2 regions of the Exiguobacterium sp. SH3S3 genome follow, and region 2 is predicted to be linked to the other one. Evidence: riboswitches for the same ligand, from Rfam matches in the RefSeq annotation. Region 2 holds a riboswitch; the other holds the start of a gene.

Region 1 (11,138 bases), on a different contig from region 2:
GGGCTACACGTTCGAAGAGGCGTCAACTTATGCCGAGCAAAACAACTTGAAAATCGTGAAACGCGATGAGTATTCGACGAGCATCCCAGCGAATCAAATCATTCGTCAACTTCCGACGTCAGGGACGGCGGTCGATCCGGGAACGGAACTGACGGTCATCGTCTCACAAGGGGTCGAGCCGACCGACATCTCGATCGAGCGAGAAGTGGACGTCGAAATCGAACCGCCGGCAGAAGGTGAAGAGGCGGAGCCGGTCGAAGTCGTCATCCGTACCGTCGATGCCCGTGGTGAGATCGAAGTGTTGCGTGATATGATCACAGAAACGACGACGTATTCCTATACGCTCGTCATTGCTCCGGACGAAGTCGGTACCGCGACGATTGAAGTCGAGGGAGAAGTCGTTCGGACCGATACGGTGACATACGCCCAAGCAAAAGATTCACAATGAAGAGGTGGCGTGCGCGTCACCTCTTTTCTAAGGAGGAAACAGGATGAAAGGAACGATTATTCGCTTGCAAGGTGGATTTTATGATGTCATGACCGAAACGAAAGTTGAAATCAGATGTCGCGCCCGGGGAAACTTCCGGAACCGAAACATTTCGCCCGTCGTCGGGGACGACGTCGATATTCAAGACCAAGGGGACGGGACCGGCTACATCATGGCTGTCGATGAGCGGTCGAACCATCTCGTCCGTCCGCCGATCGCCAACATCGATCAGGCGTTTCTGCTCTTTTCCGTGAAAGAGCCGGCGTTCTCGTTTCATTTGCTTGACCGCTTTCTCATTTTGATCGAATCGAAGCAAGTTCACCCGATCATCGTGTTGACGAAGATGGACTTGTTGCTAGAAGCTGAAAAGGAAAAAATTAGTGCGGCGGCAGCGCTATACCGTTCGATCGGCTATCAAGTCATTGAGACGTCGACCGAAGACGGAGCTGGGATCGAGCTCATCCGCAGTGCGTTCAAAGACAAGACGAGCGTATTCGCCGGACAGACCGGCGTCGGGAAGAGTTCGTTGCTGAACGCGGTCGCACCGGAGCTTGAACTCGCGACTGGTAAGATTTCGAAAGCGCTTGGCCGCGGGAAGCATACGACGCGTCACGTCACGCTCATCACACTCGCGGACGGGTTCGTCGCCGATACACCTGGATTCTCGAGTCTTGAGTTCCCGGAAGAACTTGAAGTCGAGGAGATGCGTTGGTGTTTCCCTGAATTCGTCTTGCGGCACGATGACTGTAAATTCCGTGGTTGCGCCCATTTGAACGAGCCAGGTTGTGCCGTCAAAGCGGCGGTCGAGGCCGGAGAAATCGCTTCCACCCGCTATGCGAACTATGTTACGTTTATGGAGGAATTAAAAGATAGACAACGGAGGTACTAACATGATTAAAATCGCACCATCGATCCTGTCGGCCGATTTTGCCAACCTTGAGGCAGAGGTCAAAGCGGTCCAAGAAGCAGGGGCCGATTACATCCATTTTGACGTCATGGACGGTCAGTTCGTGCCGAACATCTCGATTGGACTGCCGGTACTCAAAAGTTTGCGTGACAAGTCGGACATGGTATTAGACGTCCATTTGATGATCGACCAGCCGGAACGGTTCGTCGAGGACTTCGTTCAAGCAGGCGCCGATATCGTCACGGTCCATGTCGAGGCGACAAACCATTTGCATCGCGTATTGCAACAAATCAAAGGAGCCGGCGCTAAGTGTGGTGTCGTCTTGAACCCACATACACCGTTGTCGTCAATCGAGCACGTGCTCGGTGATGTCGATATGGTGTTGCTCATGACCGTGAACCCTGGCTTTGGCGGCCAAGCGTTCATCGAAGCGGTCGTCCCGAAGATCGCGGCGCTCAGCGAGATGCGCCAAGCGCGTCGTCTCGACTTCGAAATCGAGATCGATGGCGGGGTAAATCCTGCGACGGCAAAACTTTGTATCGACGCAGGTGCTGACGTCCTCGTTGCCGGTTCGGCCATCTATAACGAACCGAGCTATAAAGACGCAATCGATAGCATTCGCAACGCGTCTCGTGTATAATCGTCTGTAGAACAACAAATATTGTCGCAAGGGGTGTCACATCTGTGGCTGAGAGGCATGAGCTAACCCTTTGAACCTGTTCCGTTCACACGGACGTAGGGATGTGGCGAAAATGCACGTTGCTACACGATAGCAGCATGGCGTTTACGTCATGCTGCTTTTTGTCGTTCACTCATATCAAGGAGGGAATAAGATGAAACAACGTTTAAAACTACAGGCGCTCATTGAAATCTCGCTGTTCGCCTCGCTCGGACTGATCTTTGACATGCTCATCCCATATCGGTTGCCGCAAGGCGGAGCAGTCAGCCTGGCGATGCTGCCGATTCTCGTGATGGCGTATCGGCATGGATTGAGAGGCGGACTCGCGACAGGCGCGCTCGTCGGGACGCTACAACTGTTATTTGGGGCCTATATCTTCACACCGGTCCAGTTTTTACTCGACTACACGGTCGCCTACGGCCTCGTCGGAGTCGCCGGTATCTTCGCCGGTCAAGTCAAACAGTCGGCAAAAGACGGCGCCAAGAAAACGCTCACGTTCTATTTGATTCTCGGGGCGTTGATCGGCTCGGCGCTCCGATATGTTGCGCACGTCGTCTCCGGCATCGTCTTCTTCGCCGAGTATGCGGAAGGACCGGTCGTCTTGTACTCGCTCGGCTATAACTTGACGTATATGTTGCCGTCGTTCCTCGTCTCGGCGGTCGTGATCGTGATCTTGTTCACGTCGGCGCCGCGCTTCGCGACGCTCGCGACACGGGACATCAGATAATGCGCGTCTTGATTGTGGCTGCGAGCCCGGAAGCGGTCCCTGAGCTTCCTCGGAACGCCGATTACGTCATCGGCGTCGACGGCGGCTATCATACGCTGCTCGACCGTGGGATGAAGCCGGACCTGCTCGTCGGTGACTTTGATTCGTTCACAGGCACCGTGCCGGAGGAAGCTGTCCGTTATCCGTCTGAAAAAGACGTGACCGACCTTGAGATCGCTCTCGAGGCGGCACGAGGGAAAGGGGCGGACGTGATCGACGTGTACGGTGCACTCGGAGGCAGACTCGATATGACGCTCAGCAACGTCGGTCTGCTCGAGGCGTACCCCGAGATGCGGTTGTTCGCAGACGGGCAAGAAGTCCGCCTCGTCGGAAAAGGGGACTATCGTCTCCCGCGTCGTCCTGACCATTACTTGTCGCTCGTACCTTGGAAACGGGCCTCGGTCTCGATTCGTGGCGTCAAGTACCCGCTCGAGAACCATGACGTCGTCAGCCATGAGGCGCTGACGATCTCAAACGAGTGGTCGGCGGAAGAGGCGGACTTGCTCGTTCATAGCGGCAACGTCTTGATTATGTATATAAAGAAATAAACAAAAAAAATCCCATCGGCGCATGCCGCTGGGATTTATTTCGTTCGTGTATGGTAATTATACGCGTTCAACGAGACCTGATTTAAGAGCGCGAGCTGAAACCCAAACTCGTTTAGGTTTACCGTCAACGAGAATGCGAACTTTTTGTACGTTTACACCCCAAGTACGTTTTGTCTTGTTGAGTGCGTGCGAACGGTTGTTACCTGACTTAGGTGACTTACCTGTTACGTAGCATTTACGTGCCATGCGTTTCCCCTCCTTTTTTATGTGGGTTCGTCCTAATAGACACTCGTTTATATTAGCATGGGTTTTTTCACGATGCAACTAGAAAATAACCGGATGACAAGAAAAAAACTTGACATTACGGATGAGGATTTTAATAATGAATGAGGGTTGCGGTTACAATTGACCGAGTTTAGGGGCATGTCCTTTTAATAACTAGGTACTTATTGTAGAATATACTGTAGGAATCATTCCGAATAAAGGAGGCTACTCCATATGGCAATTGAAATGAAGACAACATATGGCAATATTGATATCACGAACGACGTGGTCGCGACACTCGCGGGCGGTGCGGCGATGGAATGTTTCGGCGTCGTAGGAATGGCGTCACAAGCTCAACTGAAAGACGGGATCGCAGAACTGCTCAAACGTGAGAACTATGCGCGTGGCGTTGTCGTACGTCAAGATGGAGAAGACGTACATATCGATATGCACATCATCGTGAGCTACGGGACGAAAGTGTCGGAAGTCGCGTACAACGTGCAAAGTCGTGTAAAATACACGCTCGGTGAAACTTTAGGATTAAACGTTTCGTCGGTAAATATATTCGTACAAGGCGTTCGTCTGACGAATGACTGACGAGAACGAAGGAGGATTTGGTGTGGGGTTAAAACGTTTAGATGGATTGGTGTTTGCGCAAATGGTCGCAAACGGTGCAGCCAACTTGAGCCAAAATGCAGATTACGTGGATTCGCTTAACGTCTTCCCGGTCCCAGACGGCGACACGGGAACGAACATGAATTTGACGATGACTTCAGGTGCGAAGGAAGTGGCCGCACTCGACACGGCGAATATCGCTGACGTGTCATCAAAGTTTGCCCGCGGTCTACTTATGGGGGCCCGTGGGAATTCGGGTGTTATTTTAAGCCAATTATTCCGTGGTTTCGGTAAATCAATCGAAGGAAAGACAGAATTATCGACACTCGACTTTGCCGAGGCACTCAAACGTGGCGTCGACACGGCATACAAGGCGGTTATGAAACCGGTTGAAGGAACGATTTTGACGGTTGCTCGTGAAGCGGCCGACGAAGCGCTCCGTGCCTCTGAGTCGACGAGCGACTTCAATGAGTTCATGGAGCAAGTGATCACGGAAGCGAAAGCGTCGCTCGAGCGGACACCTGATTTGTTACCGGTCTTAAAAGAAGTCGGTGTCGTCGACTCAGGCGGTCAAGGTCTCCTCGTCATCTATGAAGGGTTCCTCGCGAGCCTTGAAGGGAAAGAGCTCGAGAAGCCGCACGCACCGGTCATGGATGCCCTCGTTGAGGCAGAACACCATGCTGCGCAAGGTTTCATGTCGACGGAAGATATCGAATTTGGATATTGCACGGAGATCATGGTCCGTTTCCAAGACGAAAAGTTGAAACAGACTCCGTTCGATGAGGACGTGTTCCGTAACGAGTTGTCTGAACTCGGAGACTCGCTCCTTGTCGTCGCCGACGAAGAGTTGCTCAAAGTCCACGTTCACGTCGAGACGCCGGGCGACGTCATCACGAAAGGACAACGTTTTGGTGAGCTTGTCGCGGTCAAGATCGAGAACATGCGTCAACAGCATTCGACGATTCTTGAAGAAGAGCACGGTGCCAACCAGCACGGCGTTCAAGCGACTGCCGTCAAAGCGAAAGTGCCTTACGCGATCGTCACCGTCGCCATGGGTGAAGGTGTCAGTGAACTGTTCCGTTCGCTCGGTGCCGCACATGTCATCGAAGGCGGGCAGACGATGAACCCGTCGACGGAAGACATCGTCAAAGCGATTGAAGCGGCGAACGCCGAGCACGTCTTCATCTTCCCGAACAACTCGAACATCATCATGGCCGCTGAGCAAGCGGCATCGGTCGCACCTTGCGGCGTCTCGGTCATTCCGACGAAGACGGTACCACAAGGACTAGCGGCTGCCATCGCGTTCAATCCTGAAGCGGATGTCGAGACGAACGAGTCGGTCATGAAGACGGCCGCAACTACGGTCAAGTCAGGACAAGTGACATACGCTGTCCGTGACACGAGTATCGACGGTGTCGAGATTCGTAAAGATGATCATATGGCGATTGCCGAGAAGAAAATCGTCGCATCATCAAAATCGAGTCTAGAAGCGGCAAAAGCGCTCGTAGATGCACTTGTGGACGCGGATGATGAGATTGTCACGATCTTGACGGGCGAAGGTTCGTCGGCGGAAGACGTCGCAACACTCTCGGCTTACATCGAATCGAAGAACGATGAGATTGAAATCGAAGTTCACGACGGTAAACAACCGCTCTACTCCTACATTTTTAGTGTGGAATAAGCTGTATCTCAGCCCTGCCTTCTGTATAATGAAGGTAGGGTTTTTTTGAAAGGGGGAAATGCGATGAAATATCGCAGTGTGTTTGATATTATCGGGCCGGTCATGGTCGGACCATCGAGTTCGCATACGGCCGGAGCCGCACGCATCGGTCTTATGGCCGGCAAACTGTTCGGCCGAACGCCGGACCTCGCGCGGATCACGTTTTACGGGTCGTTCGCCGACACGTATCGAGGTCACGGGACGGACGTCGCCATCGTCGGAGGCATCATGGGGTTCGATACGTTCGATCTGCGCATCCCGCAAGCGCTCGACATCGCGAAAGAGCGGGGGATCGAAGTCGTCTTTGAGACGAGCGACGCGCTCACGGATCATCCGAACACGGCCCGGGTTCATCTCGAGGACGCGGAGGGGACGTTTGAGATCGTTGGGATCTCGATTGGCGGTGGCACGATTGAAATCACCGAATTGAACGGATTCCCGCTCAAGCTTTCCGGCGGTGGACCGGCACTTGTCGTCTTGCATCACGATCGCTTCGGGGCGATCGCGGCCGTGACGGGCATACTCGCCAAGCACGAACTGAACATCGGGCATATGGAAGTGAGCCGTCATGAAAAAGGCAAGCAAGCCTTGATGGCGATTGAAATGGATGAACCGATGCCAAAAGATGTATTAGCGGAACTGGAACGGTTACCTCAAATCGAACGGGTAGCCATCTTTGGGGAATAAGGAGAAACGACTATGTTTAAATCAGTAGAAGAATTAGTACGGACGGCAACGGAACGAGACATCCCGATCTCTGAAGTGATGATCGAGCAAGAAGTCCACGTCAGACGCTCGACACGAGAAGAGGTCATGGCGATGATGGAACGTAACCTTGAAGTGATGGAAGAAGCGGTCGAGCGGGCGATGCAAGGCGTGACGTCTGTGACGGGGCTGACTGGGAATGACGCCGTGCTCATGCAAGACTATGTCCGATCGGGCAAATCACTTGCCGGTGACTTGATTTTAGATGCCGTCGCCAAAGCGATTGGCACGAACGAAGTGAATGCGGCGATGGGACGGATTTGCGCGACACCGACGGCGGGGAGCGCCGGGGTCGTACCGGGGACGCTATTTGCGGTCAAGGACCGTCTCGAGATGGACCGCGATGCGATGATTCGGTATTTGTTCACCTCGGGCGCGTTCGGATTCGTCGTCGCGAACAACGCCTCGATTTCGGGTGCGGCCGGAGGCTGTCAGGCCGAAGTCGGTTCCGCGACCGGTATGGCTGCAGCAGCCATCGTCGAAGCGGCCGGCGGGACGCCGGAACAGTCGGCGACGGCGTTTGCGATCGCCTTGAAAAACATGCTCGGGCTCGTCTGCGATCCGGTAGCGGGTCTTGTCGAAGTACCTTGCGTCAAACGGAACGCCATGGGTGGGGCGAACGCGGTCGTCGCGGCTGATATGGCGCTCGCGGGCATCACGTCCCGCATCCCGTGCGATGAAGTCATCTCAGCGATGTACGAGATCGGTCAAATGATGCCGACCGCCTTGAAAGAGACGGCACGGGGCGGACTCGCCAATACACCGACAGCACGTCGGATCGAACGCAATATTTTTGGAGAGAAAGAAAATGCCAAACAGTGACGCGTTGACGACGCTCCGAGGGGTCGGGCCAGAGATGGCCAAAAAACTAGAGACGATGGGTCTCGAACGAATCGAGGACGTGCTAGAGCACGTCCCGTTTCGTTATGAAAATTATAACAGCGGCACCGTGACGACGGCAGTCCACGGGGACCTGGTCAAATGGAGTGGGACCGTTCAAGCGGAACCGCTCGTCCGTTATTATAGTAAAGGCAAAAATCGACTTCAGTTCCGGCTGTTGTTAGAAGAGCGCTACGTCGTCCATGTGACGATGTTCAACCGCGCTTTCTATAAAGACAAACTGGCGCTTGGTGCGACGGTGACGGTCAAAGGGAAATGGGATATGAACCGGATGACGATCAGTGCGACCGATCTCGAGTTCGGTGAGCTCGCGGACGGATTACAGCCGATCTATTCGCTTCGTGCCGGATTGACGCAAAAGAATTTCAGTCGAATCGTCAAACTCGCCTTCGATCAGACGACGACGTTTGAGGACCGGCTGCCGGAATCAATCCGCTTGCGTTACCGCTTGGAGAACCGGGCGTCGATGCTCAGAGGGATGCATTTCCCTGATTCGATCGAGATGTACAAACAAGCGCGCCGCAGTTATGTGTACGAAGAATGCCTGCTTTATCAATTGAAGCTTCAGGCGTTTCGAAAGATGGAACGTTCCGGGAAAGGGAGGGCGCTCACGCTCGAAAAAACGCAACTCAACGAGTTCGTCAAGCGGCTCGCTTTCCCGTTGACGGGTGCACAGACGCGCGTCATTCGTGAGATCGTGAGTGATATCGAGAAGCCCGAACGCATGAATCGCCTGTTGCAAGGGGATGTCGGGAGCGGGAAGACAGTCGTTGCCGCGATCGCCTTGTATGCGACAGTGAACGCGGGTTATCAAGGCGCGCTCATGGTGCCGACCGAAATTTTGGCCGAGCAGCATGTCGCTTCGCTTGAACAACTGTTCGAGCCGTACGGGATCCGTGTCGCCTTATTGACGAGTTCGGTCAAAGGGAAGGCGCGCGCTACGTTGCTCGAAGCGATCAAAGCCGGTGACGTCGACATCATCGTCGGCACGCACGCCTTGATTCAAGGGCCGGTTGAGTTTTCGCGTCTGCACTTGGCGATCACGGATGAGCAACACCGGTTCGGCGTCGAGCAGCGGAAAATGTTACGAGACAAGGCTGATCTTGCGGACGTCTTGTATATGACGGCGACGCCGATTCCGCGGACGCTCGCGATCAGCGCGTTCGGGGAGATGGATGTGTCGACAATCGATGAGATGCCGGCAGGCCGGAAGCCGATCGAGACGTATTGGGCGAAAACGGATCAAATCGACCGGGTGCATGTGATGGTCGAGCGCGAACTGTCACTCGGACGTCAAGCGTACGTCATCGCGCCATTGATCGAGGAATCCGATACGCTCGAAGTCGAGAGCGCAACCGAGTTGTATCATTTACTCAATGAGCGATTCCCGAACTATGCGGTCGGACTCATGCACGGAAAACTGTCGAGTGCCGAGAAAGATGAAGTGATGAAGGCGTTCGCTGACAACTCCCTGCAAATTCTCGTGTCGACGACGGTCGTCGAGGTCGGGGTGAACGTGCCGAACGCCTCGCTCATCGTGATCCACGATGCGGAACGGTTCGGTTTGGCCCAGCTCCATCAGTTACGGGGACGCGTCGGTCGAGGCGCACATCAATCTTATTGTATATTAGTAGGAGACCCGAAGTCTGATGTCGGGAAGCTCCGCTTGAAGACGATGACGGAGACGAACGACGGATTCGTGTTAGCGGAAAAAGATTTAGAACTCCGCGGCGCCGGCGACTTCTTTGGGACAGCCCAAAGCGGGTTGCCGAGTTTCCGTGTCGCCGACCCGGTGCTCGACCTCAAAGTGATGGAAGTGGCGATGCAAGACGCCGTCCGCTTGCTCGGCAGCGAGACGTTTTGGCAGGAGTCCTCGTACAGACCGCTGCGTCAATACTTGAAGCGACTCGACTTACTTGTCGGCGAAAGGTTAGAATAACACTTGAAAATTAAAACTAAAGAATATATACTGCTATTAGTACCAGGTATTAAGTTCTTTAGGGAAGAGTTTAGGAGGGAACTGAATGCGGGTACCTAAGAAGGAGCGGCAACGCTTACTGCAAGAAACGATTGAACATAACCCGTTCATTAAAGACGACGAACTGTCGAAGCAGTTCGCCGTCAGCATTCAAACGATCCGTCTTGATCGGATGGAGCTTAAAATTCCTGAAGTCCGGGAACGGATCAAGCATGTTGCTTCAGAGCACCTCGATGAAGTGAAGTCGCTCGCAATGAGCGAGGTCATCGGTGATATGATTGACTTGAAACTCGACGAATCGGCCATCTCGGTTCTCGACATGGAAAGAGAACACGTCTTTAGCCGCAACGAGATCGCCCGTGGACACGTTTTGTTCGCTCAGGCCAACTCGTTAGCGGTGGCGCTCATCGACGACGAACTGGCGTTGACCACTAAAGCGGAAATCCGGTTTAGTCGCCAAGTTCATCTCGGAGAGCGAGTCGTTGCCAAGGCTCGTGTTGTCAAACTGCGTCGAGACGGACGGACGGACGTCTCAGTGGATAGTTATGTCGGCGAAGAGTGTGTCTTTAGCGGAGACTTCACGATTTATCGTCGCGGTGAGGAGGAACAAGTATGAAGTTAGCAATTGATGCAATGGGTGGGGATCATGCCCCAAAAGCAATCGTGGACGGCGTAAAACAATTTGCTGAAAGTTTTCCGGACGAGCAGATGGAACTGTTTCTAGTCGGTGATGGAGTGTTGCTTGCATCCTACGGGTTGACCGACCCGCGGATTACAATCGTTCCTGCGAGCGAAGTCATCACAGGCGAAGATGAACCGGTCCGGGCGGTTCGCCGGAAGAAAGACAGCTCGCTCGTCGTAGCGGCTCAGCTCGTCAAAGACGGGAAAGCAGATGGACTCGTATCGGCCGGGAACACCGGGGCGCTCATGGCGGTTTCGCTTTTTGTCATCGGTCGGATTCCTGGAATCGAACGTCCGGCACTGTCGCCAACGTTCCCTACATATACGGGTAGCGGTGTCGTCGTCTTAGATGTCGGGGCCAATCCGGACGCTAAGGCAGAACATTTGGTTGATTACGCGATCATGGGTTCGCTATACGCCGAGCACGTCCGCGGCATCAAGCGCCCACGTGTCGCGCTCCTAAACATTGGGACGGAGGCTGGGAAAGGAAACGCGCTGACGAAAGAAGCGTTCCCCCTCCTCGAACAGGCTCCGGTCCACTTCGTCGGAAACGTCGAGGCCCGCGAGGCGATGTCAGGTGACGTCGATGTCATCGTGACAGAAGGATTTGCCGGAAACATTTTGTTGAAAGGTGTGGAGGGTGCTTCGTCAATGCTCATGAAAATGTTGAAAGAACAGTTCACGAGCGATATTGTCTCGAAGCTTGCCGCTCTCGTCTTAAAACCGAAACTGAAAAACTTGAAACAAACATTAGATTATCGTGAGCAAGGTGGTGCGGGCTTGTTCGGAATCAACGCCCCCGTCATCAAAGCGCACGGGTCGAGTGAC
Region 2 (11,138 bases):
CCCGTACATAACTCGGGTAAATACGTCCGTATCTCTTCTTTTAGACGAGCCGGACGCCGGTCCGGGATGCCGTAGGCCAAAAGCGTATCCATGTAATTCGCTTCTTTTCTCTGTAGTTTCGCATATTGACGCACAGCCGCTTCGTACCGACTGTGCTTAGGGTATTCGCGAAGTGCATCCCCGCCGATGTCTCGCATAAGTAGCCAGTTGCGTGCCGCGTCAATGGCGATGACCTCCGGGACGAGTCCCGGATGCCGTTCGGCTAGATGCATCGACAGTTCGGCCTCGCCACCACTGATTGCTGTCACCGCCTTGGCGTAGTAACGGTCTGCTCCGTACTCTCCATACATCAAGTATGTCAAATCCGTATCTTTCACAACCCGCCACGTCACGCCTGGCACATGGCCATCGAGCCAGTGCTCGAACTGTTCACGGTAAGACTCGTCACGCCATGGGATCGCACTCCTCACTGACCTCACTTCCTTTCACCACACTTCGTTTAGGAGGAAATAATATGGACGTTGTCTATTATTCATACCCTGTCGATGCGTTACTCTATATGTATTTAGGTGCGACGGCTGTCTTCAGCTTCATAATCGGTCTAGTCGTTCGCCGCGTGGCGAGACGTCCAGATATCAGCTTTTGGACGACAATCGTGCTCAGCTTTGTCGGACTATGTCTTTCACTCGGCTGGTTCCGTAACGCCTCGGTCACTGTATTTATGGGTACACTCCCGTGGCTCATCAATCTCGTGTTTTCCCTGTTTTTATACGCCCTGTATAGCGGTATCATTTATTTCATCTTCCGACCGCGAAAAATTGAGGCAACAAAATAACGTTATGCTATACTCAAACCAATAAACGACCACTAGGGGAGCCTTCGGGCTGAGACGGCAACTGCCGGACCCTTCGAACCTGATCTGGCTCATACCAGCGTAGGGAAGTGGCTTGGATACGTCTGTCTGTCCACGCCACTTTTCCACTTGGAGAAGTGGCGTTTTCATTTTGAAAGGAGACACTACATGCGTATTCAACAACTCACTTGGATGGCGATGCTCATCGCCATCGCCATCATCGGCTCCCTGTTCATCTCCATCCCGACCGGTGTCGCCCGGGCCTATCCGGTGCAACATATGGTGAACGTCATCGCCGCCGTCACCGTCGGTCCGTTCGGGGCCGTGCTCGTCGCGTTCGTGACCGGATCCCTCCTCGGTGTCGTATACGTCTTCTTTCAAGAAAAGTTCCGCTTCAGGCTCCTATTCGCTAAAATGAAAGCAAAGGAGTGACACGATGAAACAAATCCACCATCTCTGTATCCAAACGCCCGACTATGCGGCGTCAAAGCAATTTTATGAAACGCTCGGTTTTGAGCTCGTCCAAGAGTCACCCGACTTCCATACCCGGGCGTTCAACAGTTGGCTCAAGCTCGGCGACTTCTATATCGAACTTCAGACGGCGAAGGCGGACGAGGCGTTATCGCCGTATTCGAAACATGCGGCCGGACCCGTTCACTTCGCCTTGTACGTCGATGACCTTGAAGCGGAAGTCGGTCGGCTCGAGGCGCTCGGTGTCACGTTCTTGCCGAAACACGGCGGGAATATCTACTTCGTCGTCGATGGCCACCTGAGCAAACTACAAGCCCCAGAAGGCACGATTATCGAGCTTCGGGACACATTTTTGATCAAGTGAGGCGCTCGCCTCGCTTTTTTTCGTCCGCATCGCACACCCCCATGTTTCCCGCCACCTACGAACAGGTACATGAAAAAGAATACGACGTGTACGTACCGTTTGGAGGCTATTTATGAACCATCTTGATTATTGGAGTTATCTGTCACTATCACTTGCCAAACTATTTTTATTCAGCGTCTTGACCGCGAGCGCGTTCAACGTTCATTTTTTACTCGTCAACATCGGGATGATTCTCATGATGACGAGCTGGGCGTTGCTCGTGAAGACGAAAACACGGCGCTGGATTTTATTCGCCTCGCTGTTTCTACACAGTACACTCCTCATCTCCGACGTCTGGTATTATCGCTATTTCGGCAATCTGTTATCGGTCGCGCTTTTGTCAGACGTTGGTCAGATGGGCGACGTCGGCGGCGGCTTCCTGACGTTGATTCAACCGACCGACTTTCTATTGTTCGCGGACTTGGTGCTTTATACCGCTGTCCTCGTCTATATGAGAAAAAAACCTGCGCAAGGCACAGGAAAAAATCGCCGGATCGCCGCTGCCGGTTTTGTCATCGGCTTGACCGCCTTCGTCGTTCCGTTAACCGTCAGTCAGCCGAATGATGACGAGCAAGCACCGATTTCGAACATGCGTGAATATTACGAGTACGGCTTTTGGGGGTATCACGGCCTCGACTTGTTCCGTGGCATCGGCGACCAACTCGGCTTCGGAGGCGACTTAACGGTACAAGAAGAGACGCGGCTCGGTACCTCGACTCCAACTGACGTCGAGACAACGGCCGATACGAACGTCATCATGCTGCAGCTCGAGTCGTTCCAGACGTCGGTGATCGGACAGACGATCAACGGACAGGAACTGACACCGAACTTGAACGCGCTTCGTGACGAGATGTTGTACTTCCCGAACTTCTATCATCAGACGCACGAAGGCCGGACGTCGGATGCGGAATTCACGGTCAACACCTCGCTCTACCCGGTCAAATCCGGTTCGGTGTACACCCAGTACGGTGACCATACGTTTGACGCCTTACCTGAACGTTTGCGCCAAGCCGGCTATGATACGGCCGCGATGCATGCGTTCGACAAAACGTTTTGGAACCGCGACAACGTCTATGACAATATCGGCTTCAATCATTTTTTCAGCAAAGATGACTATCCGGAAGAACCTGTCATCGGCATGGCGCTTAACGACAAAGATTTCTTGACCACTTCCGTCGAAGCGATGGACACGTTAGCGGAACCGTTTTATGCGTTCATGGTCGCTTTGACGAGCCATACGCCATATGAGCTCCCAGAAGCTGAAAAACGATTGGACTTGACCGGTTATGACGACCCGCTGCTTCAAAACTATTACCATACCGTCCACTACGTCGACGCGGCCGTCGGGTTGATGGTCGATCAATTGAAGGCGAACGGGACGTGGAATAATTCGTTAGTCGTCTTTTATGGCGATCATGACAGCGGCCTGACCGCCGCAGGTGACGAGATGGCCGAGCAAGCGAACGCCGATTCGGCCGTCGAACTGTTTCAGCTCGACCGTTCTGTTCCACTCTACATCAAGCCAGCCAACTTGAACGAAGGTCGAACGATCGAAGCGAACGGCGGTCAAACGGACATCGCCCCGACCATCTTGGAGTTGCTCGGGATGGAACCCGCTTACATGCTCGGTAGCCCGCTGCTCGACGACGAGCCGAACTTGACCGTGTTCCGTAACGGGTCGTTCCGGTACGACACGCTCTACTATGTTCCAAACTTGACCGATCCCGTCGGAAACGGGACGTGTTACGCGGTCGAGACAGGAGACGAGCTACCGCTCAGTCAATGTGAGCCTTTCATCGACGAAGCAGCTGAACAACTGCGTCTGTCCGATACGATCATCGAGAAAGACGCACTCTCCAAAACAAAACGCGAATAACACCATGCCGCCCTGATTCGCTAAGGGTGGCATGGTTCGTTTCAATATACTTTCCGCAACTCGGTCAGCTCGATCTTCTTCATCGGCAAGAACGCTGCCGTTACCCGCGCCAACTGTTCCGGCGTGCCGGTCGTCAGCATCTCTTCCATTTCCCACGGAACGATTTGCCAGGAGACGCCGTAGCGGTCCTGTAGCCAACCGCATTGTTCGGCTTCAGGTACGGACGATAGTTCATCCCAATACGCATCGATTTGTTCTTGTGTCTCACAAAACGCGATCAACGACTGCATCTCGTTGAAAGCGAACTGGTGATGCTCGGCACTGTCCATGACGATGAACTCACGTCCAGATAAGACGAAACGGGCGTAGTTCAACTTCCCTTCTAATTCTGGGCCATCGTCTTTATCGTAACGGATCATCTGATCGTCGAGCACGTACGAGTCCGGGAACACTGTGACCCAATCGTCCATCGCCGCCTCGGCCCGGCCGAACGCCTCCCCGACGAACAACAGACACGGCGTCACCGTCTGGATGTCCATGCCGTCGTTGTGCATGATTTGCCAAGAGACACCGTGCTTGTCTTTCAACCAGCCGTAACGTTCACTAAAGTCGTACGTGTCGAGCGGCGTGAGCACGTCAGCACCGTCCGATAACTTGTCCCACAGCGTATCGACTTCTTCTGACGTCGGGAGCGAAATCATATAGGAGAAGGACGGATTCCGCTCCTTCAAGTTACCCGCACCGAGCAATTGAAAGAACTGACCAAAGAGTGAGACGGTGACGACCGTCGTCTCGCCAGGCGGGGTGTCGATAAGTTTCGTCGTATAATCGACGAATGAATCAGGAAATATCGAGACGTACCAATCGGCAATCGCTTCGACGTCTTGTTCGAACCAAATACACGGAATAATCGGTTGTGTGATCATCGGACTGTCTCCTTTCAGACCTCTCGCAAACGGTACACGTCACGGACAGCGAGTAACGTCTCGGCAGCTTGCCGATACGCTTGATAGTGGCTTGAGTTGATATGATGGTCGAGCGCCGTCTCGTCCCGATACTTCTCGTAGAACACGAACGTACCCGGCGCATCGATCGACTCGTGTAACACGTAGGCGAGACACCCTTCTTCCTGCCGCGACGGCGGGATGACCTGATCGAGTGCTTGACGCAACTCACTCTCTTTGCCCGGGTGAGCCTTTAAGATAGCTGTGATTGTAATTTCCATTGATCGTTCCTCCTCATGTTAGGACTGACGCAAAACTTTTCCCGTTTTAGAAGAGATGTATACGCAAATGGACACACCTATTTTCAAGGCGTGTCCATCGTTTAGACGAGTTCGTTCGCAATCTCGTTCAATTCTGCAATTTGATCTTTCAACGAAGCCAACGCCTGTTGCTGCGACGTCGTCAACACATGCACGTCTTGACTGTTCTCTTCGAGAGCTGTCATCAGTGCCGACATTTGGCCCGTCACTTGATGGACTTTGTTCAGTTCTGAAGCGACGACTTGGAGCTGGGTCGATGTCTCATCCACCGTGCTCGCGACCGTACCTGTCGTCTGAATCATGGAGAGAATCGACGTCCCGCTCTTACGGACTTGTTCTTCCTGCGTCGACAAACGTTCTGTGCTGCCATCGATCGCCCGTTCCGTCACTTGTACCTCTTGCATGACGAGTTGGATAATATCATTGATTTGAGATGAGGCTTGGGCGGTTTGAGCCGACAAATTTCGAATCTCGGACGCGACGACGGCAAACCCTTTCCCGTGCTCACCCGCTCGCGCCGCTTCAATTGAGGCGTTGAGCGACAGCAGGTTCGTCTGAGATGAAATCTGCTGAATCGTCCCCGTGATCGTCCGTACTTCTTGGAAGCGCTCCGCCAACCCTTTAAACGCATGATTGACTTCACCGATACTTAAGTTCAGTTCAGCAAGCGAACGTTCTGTCGAGTCCATGTTTTCATGCGAGACGTGAGCGTCCTGCAAGACGCCACTCACTTGAGACGTTGTCTCCTGGAGCTGCTGCTGCATTCGTTCAAACGCCTGTACAGTTGAATGGATTTGTGAAGCGACAGTTTGGATAAGACCTGCCTGTTCAGATGTTCGTTTCGTCATCGAACCGATTTGTTCCGTCACTTGTTCCGAAGCATTTGTGACTGAATCGACTGAATCATTCATCGTGAAGACAGCTCCGTGAAGCGTAGTCGCACTCGCTGTCGTTTTCGCCATTGTCAGCTCGATTTTTCCTGCATGTTGTTCTGCTTTCTCTTGCTGTGCGAACGTCTCATGCAACAACTTTGCGCCAAAGAAGGACACAAAGTACGCGCCAGACAAAGCCATTGTGAGCATCGTGAACCAAATGACGAGGTCGAGCGGCGTTGCAAATGAAAAGCGCCCAATCAAGACAGCTGAGACCGAGACGATTAGCGCGAGCATGCTACCATATAGAACAAGATGACGATTCAAGTACATCAACGTCAACACGATGTAAAGAAAGACGACATTTTGAATCGCCGCACCTGGTAGCGTCAAGATAATCGCTGAAGCCGCAATGTACATCAATGTGACGAGCCCATACTTCAACCAAGCATGCTCTACATAGAAGCGATGGCCGAGCCATGACCCAATCTGAATGACACTCCCTACCACAATAAAACTGACTGCGTCTTGTCCAGCGAGCTCCCCGATCCAGTATAAAACACCCATAATCGGATAAGAGAGGAAAAATAAAACGATCAACATACGCGATACTAACAACGAGCTCATTTTTTCAAAATGATTCACCATGATTGTTGCCTTCTTTCAGTAGAATAAAGATCTACACTATATTTCGGTGCATTTTTTCAAATATGAAGTTTGTTTTTCGCTATTCTGCCCACATTGACTAAACAAATAAAAACTGTCCCTCAAATTGTCATTTGTACTTAACAATTGAGGGACAGTTTAATTGAATGACGTCTTTTTTAGTCATTTATTCTTTCGTTTGAACGGCCACCAAACACCATCTCCGAACGATACGGTGATTGCCGGGATGAGGAGTGGCAGCACGATCAACCCGTACAATAACAGACCGGTGATGACGATCGTCGCGATCTGGACGAGGCTGAGTACACCAGACGGAATCATCGCCCCGAACGTCCCGGCGAGGATGACGGCTGCCGTCATGATGACCGTCCCCATCTTCGTCATGGCGTGGACGAGCGCGTTACGCACCGTCATCCCATTGATCGATTCTTCGCGGAACCGATCGAGTAGGAAGATCGAGTAGTCGATGCCGAGCGCGATCAACATGACGAACCCGAAGAACGGTACGGCCCAGCTGATGCCGTCATAACCGAGTCCTTCAACGAAGATGAGCTCCGTGATCGCCGCTGACGTGTAGTACGTGAGCAATAGTGACCCGATCATATAGAGCGGCATGATCATCGAACGGAATAGTACCGTCAAAACGATGAACAGCGTCACGAGCATGATGGCGACGGTCCGATTGAAGTCGTTCGTCGATGTCTCGTTTAAATCGCTGTTAATGCTTGAAATCCCGGCGTAACCGATGGTCGCGTCGTCAAATGGGGTGTCCGTCACGACACGTTCCATCGTCTGTTTCAACGTTTCGACCGTATCGATTGCTTCCGGCGAGTACGGGTCCATATCAAGGATGACCTCGAGTTGTGTCGCCGTCCCCTCGTCGAACACGTAACGCTCGACGGCCGGGGCGAACTCGTCTGACGTGAGCGTTCCTTCCGGTAAATAGACGCCCGTCTCACGCAGGCTGTCCGCTTCACTGAGTGCCGAGAGGAACGCCACCGCGTCGCCCAGACCGGTTTCGATTTGCGCGAGCCCAGCGTTCGCTTCACCGACACCAGTCGCGAGTTGGCCGAGACCCGATCCGAGCTCACCGACTTGCGCACCTTGCGCCGTCAACGCAGACGCTGCTTCATTGATACCCGCCTCGATCTGACTGAGACCACCAGACACTTGTTGCAGTTGCGCCACAGTCGCCGGGATGTTTTGCGTCGCCGTGAGACCTTGTCCGATCAAACCGAGTTGGGCGTTCAGTTGGCCGAGTCCGGCTGCCGCTTCCGCGAGCGGCGCCCCGGCGTTTGTCGTACCAGCCGGCAGTTGACTGACGACCGCGTCTAGACCGGTCTCGACTTGAGCGAGCCCGTCTTGCACGTCACCGAGACCGCTCTCTGCCTCGGCAAGCCCTGAACTCACTTGTTCGAGTTGCGTATCGACATAAAAATCATCGATGACGTCACCGGTCGGACGTGTGATCGAACGGACACCGCTCACACCATCGACTTTTTCTAATTCGCTCGCGAACTTCTCGATGTACGGAATATCCGACTCGGTCAGTTCCGACTCTTGCTTCAAGATAATTTGAACCGGGAGCGATTCGCCTTGTCCGAACCCTTCCGAGATCAAATTGAGACCGCGCACCGAGTCATAATCGTCACCGATCTCATCGACCGTATTGAACGACCGGGCATCGTCGTACGTGAATAACACCGGCACGGTGATCAGTGCGACGACAAGGATCGAGACGAACGGACGATTGACCGAGATGCGGCTGAATCCAGCCCACAGCTTGCTGTCGTGATGCTCGCCTGCTTTTTTCGACGGCCAGAACAAGCGATTCTTGAGCGTCGCCATAAAGAACGGCACAACCGTGAACAAGATGAGCAACAAGACGGCAATCCCGACCGCGACCGCGACGGCCGACTTGAAGATCGGAAAATCGGCAAATCCGATCGCGGCGAAGCCGACGAATACGGCGAGACCACTAATGAGCACCGTCCGCCCAGCCGTCTTATACGTGTTGACGATGGCGTCCTCGATCGCGTGCCCGGCGCTGAGTTCTTCTTTATACCGGCTAAGAAGCAGGATGCAGTAGTCGGTCCCAATCCCGAACAAAATCGCCACGAGGAAAATTTGTGTGTAGTTCGAGACCGGGAAACCGAACCAGTCGACGAAGAACGCGACGAACGATTGGCTGAGGAGATAGGTGAACCCGACCGCGATCAACGGAATGAACGGGGTTACGATTGAACGGAACACGAGCAAGAGCAGTCCGAAAATCAACACGACCGTGATGATCTCGGTCTTCTTCAACCCTTCCTGCGCACTCAAGTTCACATCGTTGTTGATGATTTCTTCACCTGTGATGTAGACGGTCTCGTCTGTCGGGAGGATGTTCTCGCGGACATCGTCCGCGAAAGCGTTGATGTCCTCCATCGACCCTTCGACCGTGATCGGGACGAGGACGATACGTTCATCTTCCGAGACGAGTTGTGCCTCCGTCTCGGCGTTCTCGAACGGGTCGAGCACATCTTTGACGACCGTATCATTTTGTTCCAGCTCGTCGATTACCCGGGCAATATCGGCCCGTTCGGCATCTCCGAGCGCTTCAAATTCATAGACGAGCGAAATCGTCTTATCGCTCTTGCCCGCAGCGTTCAAGATGTCTTGCGCGCGTTGCGAGTCCATGTCTTCAGACAGTTGGAAACTTCCCGCCTGTTCTGCCTGTTCGGTCAAGTTTGGTGCCGCGACGAACAAGGCCGCCGTCAACACGACGAGACCGATCAAGATGCCGAAGCGCCATTGAATAATTTTGCGCACGTGTTATTCCTCCCCAATTCGAAGCAGCTCTTTGATTTTCCGGAACGTCCGGACGAACTGTTCGATCTCTGCCTCATCTATTTTCCCGTCGAGTAGTGACTCGACATAATGGTAGACGGCCGTATCTGCCTGTTCGACGACGTGGTGTCCCGCCGCTGTCAGTTCGATCAACCGTTCGCGTTGGTCTTGCCCGCGTCGACTGACGACGAGCTGTTTCTCAACGAGTTTTTTTAAGCGGTTTGAAACGGCGCTCTTATGCACACCTTGTTTCATCGCCAACTGACCCGCTTGAATCGGGCCGAACTGTTCGAGCAGTTTTAATAGTTGGAGCTGTTCACGCGAATACTCGCGCCAGACGTCGCCTTCCATCGCCTCAATGACATGTTCCGCTCCGTGGAACATGACTTCTTCAAATAGTTGGACGGCCTCCCGCATCAATTCTTTCATTTTGGTTTACCCCCTAAACTAGTTAGAGATAGTTTATGCCCTAAACTAGATGCCGTCAAATAAAAAGACCGACGAAGTAGGCGCTTCATCGGTCCATTTCGTAAACGTATGTGTAAAAAGATAAGAATCGTCCTTCCCATTCAATCTGATGTATTTCATCTTCACGAGAAAAGCCAGAACGCATCAAGACGTGTTGGGACGCCTTGTTATCTGTCGTCGTCTTGGCAATCAATCGTGTGAATCGAGGAAGGTTAAGCGTAAGTAATTGCTGAAGAGCTGCGGTGGCATATCCACGACCTACATAGTTCTCACCGATTCGATAGCCGATTTCCCCGGTCTCGAAATTGACATGATGGACGTTGAGACGCCCCACGATGGCCTCACCATGACAAATCAAATAATAATATCCATCCCCGTTCACTTGTTCGGCCAACAAACGTTCTAACGCCTGACGAAATGCTTCAGGTTCATAGTACGCGTCTCCACGGCTCGGAACGTAACGCTCGAAATAGGGACGGTTCTCACATTCAAACGTGTACAATGCGGTTTCGTGCTGTATGCGCAACGGTTTCAGACTCACCCGATTCACGTAATCAACGCCTCCTTTCTCAAAATCGTATGCCTGACTATTAGGCGTCGTGATCAAAAAACCTTCCGCAGAAGGTTTAGGACCGCATCGCTGCCGCAACGCGGAGACCCGAGACGTACGCACTTTCGAACCGGGTCCGCCCTGAAGCATCGTCCGGCTCGAGGAAGACGTCACCCGCCAAGTAAATCGGGGCGTCGTTCAATTTATAGTACGGCTCGTGCCAAACGTCTGTCGCCTGGGCGTAGCGCCACCGCTTCAACTGTCTCGACTGAATCGCTACGTCTCCGGTCACGGTTGTTAGCAACCGCTCGATTTCTTGAAGCGTGTCTTCAGCAGGACGCTCATACCAAGCTTCACTCCACGCCTCATCCATGTAGACGCTGACGAGTTCTGTCGCCGAGATGCCTTTTTGCCGGTTGTTGATGATTTTCAACAGACCAGGTGCCAAGTCCGTGTCGATAATCCCGTCCGCACCGATTTGGGTGTCGCCCGCGAACTCGAACAACCCGACGAACGTCGGGGCGTAAGTCAGCTCACGCAACGACTCAGCCACCTGACTCGATAAGTCAGCGAGCAGCTCGAACGTCTGTGGGAGCGGTGACGTGATGAGGAGACGGTCATAGTGGCGCGTCGCCACGTCTGTCGTGACGACGACCGTCCCGTTCTCCATACTGACCGTCTCGACTTGTTCGTTCAATTGGACGGTCAAGCCGTCTGCCAACTGTTTGGCGAGCGCGTTCATGCCGTCACGGGCGACGTACCGCGGATACGGGTCGGCGTACCAGACGCTTACCCAGTCCCGCTCGACCCAATCGGCGACCGCCTGTTTAAGCGCTTCCCCGCGTACGGTGAAATAGACGGCCCCGTGATCGGCTTTCCCGGC

Evidence for each region. Region 2 has a riboswitch for thiamine pyrophosphate ahead of EVJ28_RS14290 (energy coupling factor transporter S component ThiW). Riboswitches for the same ligand answer to the same signal wherever they lie in the genome.
Region 1: linked by a shared signal. The riboswitch ahead of thiT (energy-coupled thiamine transporter ThiT) and the one ahead of EVJ28_RS14290 (energy coupling factor transporter S component ThiW) in region 2 are both predicted to bind thiamine pyrophosphate.

The regions. Positions count from the first base shown of each region.
Region 1 covers NZ_SJUU01000001.1:179,211-190,348, forward strand. The annotation lists gene pknB (Stk1 family PASTA domain-containing Ser/Thr kinase) at 1-448, shown strand, start outside; gene rsgA (ribosome small subunit-dependent GTPase A) at 492-1,376, shown strand; gene rpe (ribulose-phosphate 3-epimerase) at 1,378-2,034, shown strand; TPP riboswitch at 2,054-2,153, shown strand; gene thiT (energy-coupled thiamine transporter ThiT) at 2,228-2,800, shown strand; gene EVJ28_RS00895 (thiamine diphosphokinase) at 2,800-3,387, shown strand; gene rpmB (50S ribosomal protein L28) at 3,445-3,633, opposite strand; gene EVJ28_RS00905 (Asp23/Gls24 family envelope stress response protein) at 3,886-4,248, shown strand; gene EVJ28_RS00910 (DAK2 domain-containing protein) at 4,271-5,947, shown strand; gene sdaAB (L-serine ammonia-lyase, iron-sulfur-dependent subunit beta) at 6,011-6,673, shown strand; gene sdaAA (L-serine ammonia-lyase, iron-sulfur-dependent, subunit alpha) at 6,686-7,573, shown strand; gene recG (ATP-dependent DNA helicase RecG) at 7,560-9,590, shown strand; gene fapR (transcription factor FapR) at 9,676-10,245, shown strand; gene plsX (phosphate acyltransferase PlsX) at 10,242-11,138, shown strand, end outside.
Region 2 covers NZ_SJUU01000011.1:96,400-107,537, forward strand. The annotation lists gene EVJ28_RS11230 (aminoglycoside phosphotransferase family protein) at 1-470, opposite strand, end outside; gene EVJ28_RS11235 (hypothetical protein) at 515-835, shown strand; TPP riboswitch at 860-958, shown strand; gene EVJ28_RS14290 (energy coupling factor transporter S component ThiW) at 1,022-1,285, shown strand; gene EVJ28_RS11245 (VOC family protein) at 1,290-1,688, shown strand; gene EVJ28_RS11250 (LTA synthase family protein) at 1,801-3,603, shown strand; gene EVJ28_RS11255 (VOC family protein) at 3,645-4,529, opposite strand; gene EVJ28_RS11260 (putative quinol monooxygenase) at 4,544-4,828, opposite strand; gene EVJ28_RS11265 (methyl-accepting chemotaxis protein) at 4,930-6,357, opposite strand; gene EVJ28_RS11270 (MMPL family transporter) at 6,568-9,219, opposite strand; gene EVJ28_RS11275 (MarR family winged helix-turn-helix transcriptional regulator) at 9,223-9,666, opposite strand; gene EVJ28_RS11280 (GNAT family N-acetyltransferase) at 9,752-10,255, opposite strand; gene EVJ28_RS11285 (NAD(P)/FAD-dependent oxidoreductase) at 10,332-11,138, opposite strand, start outside.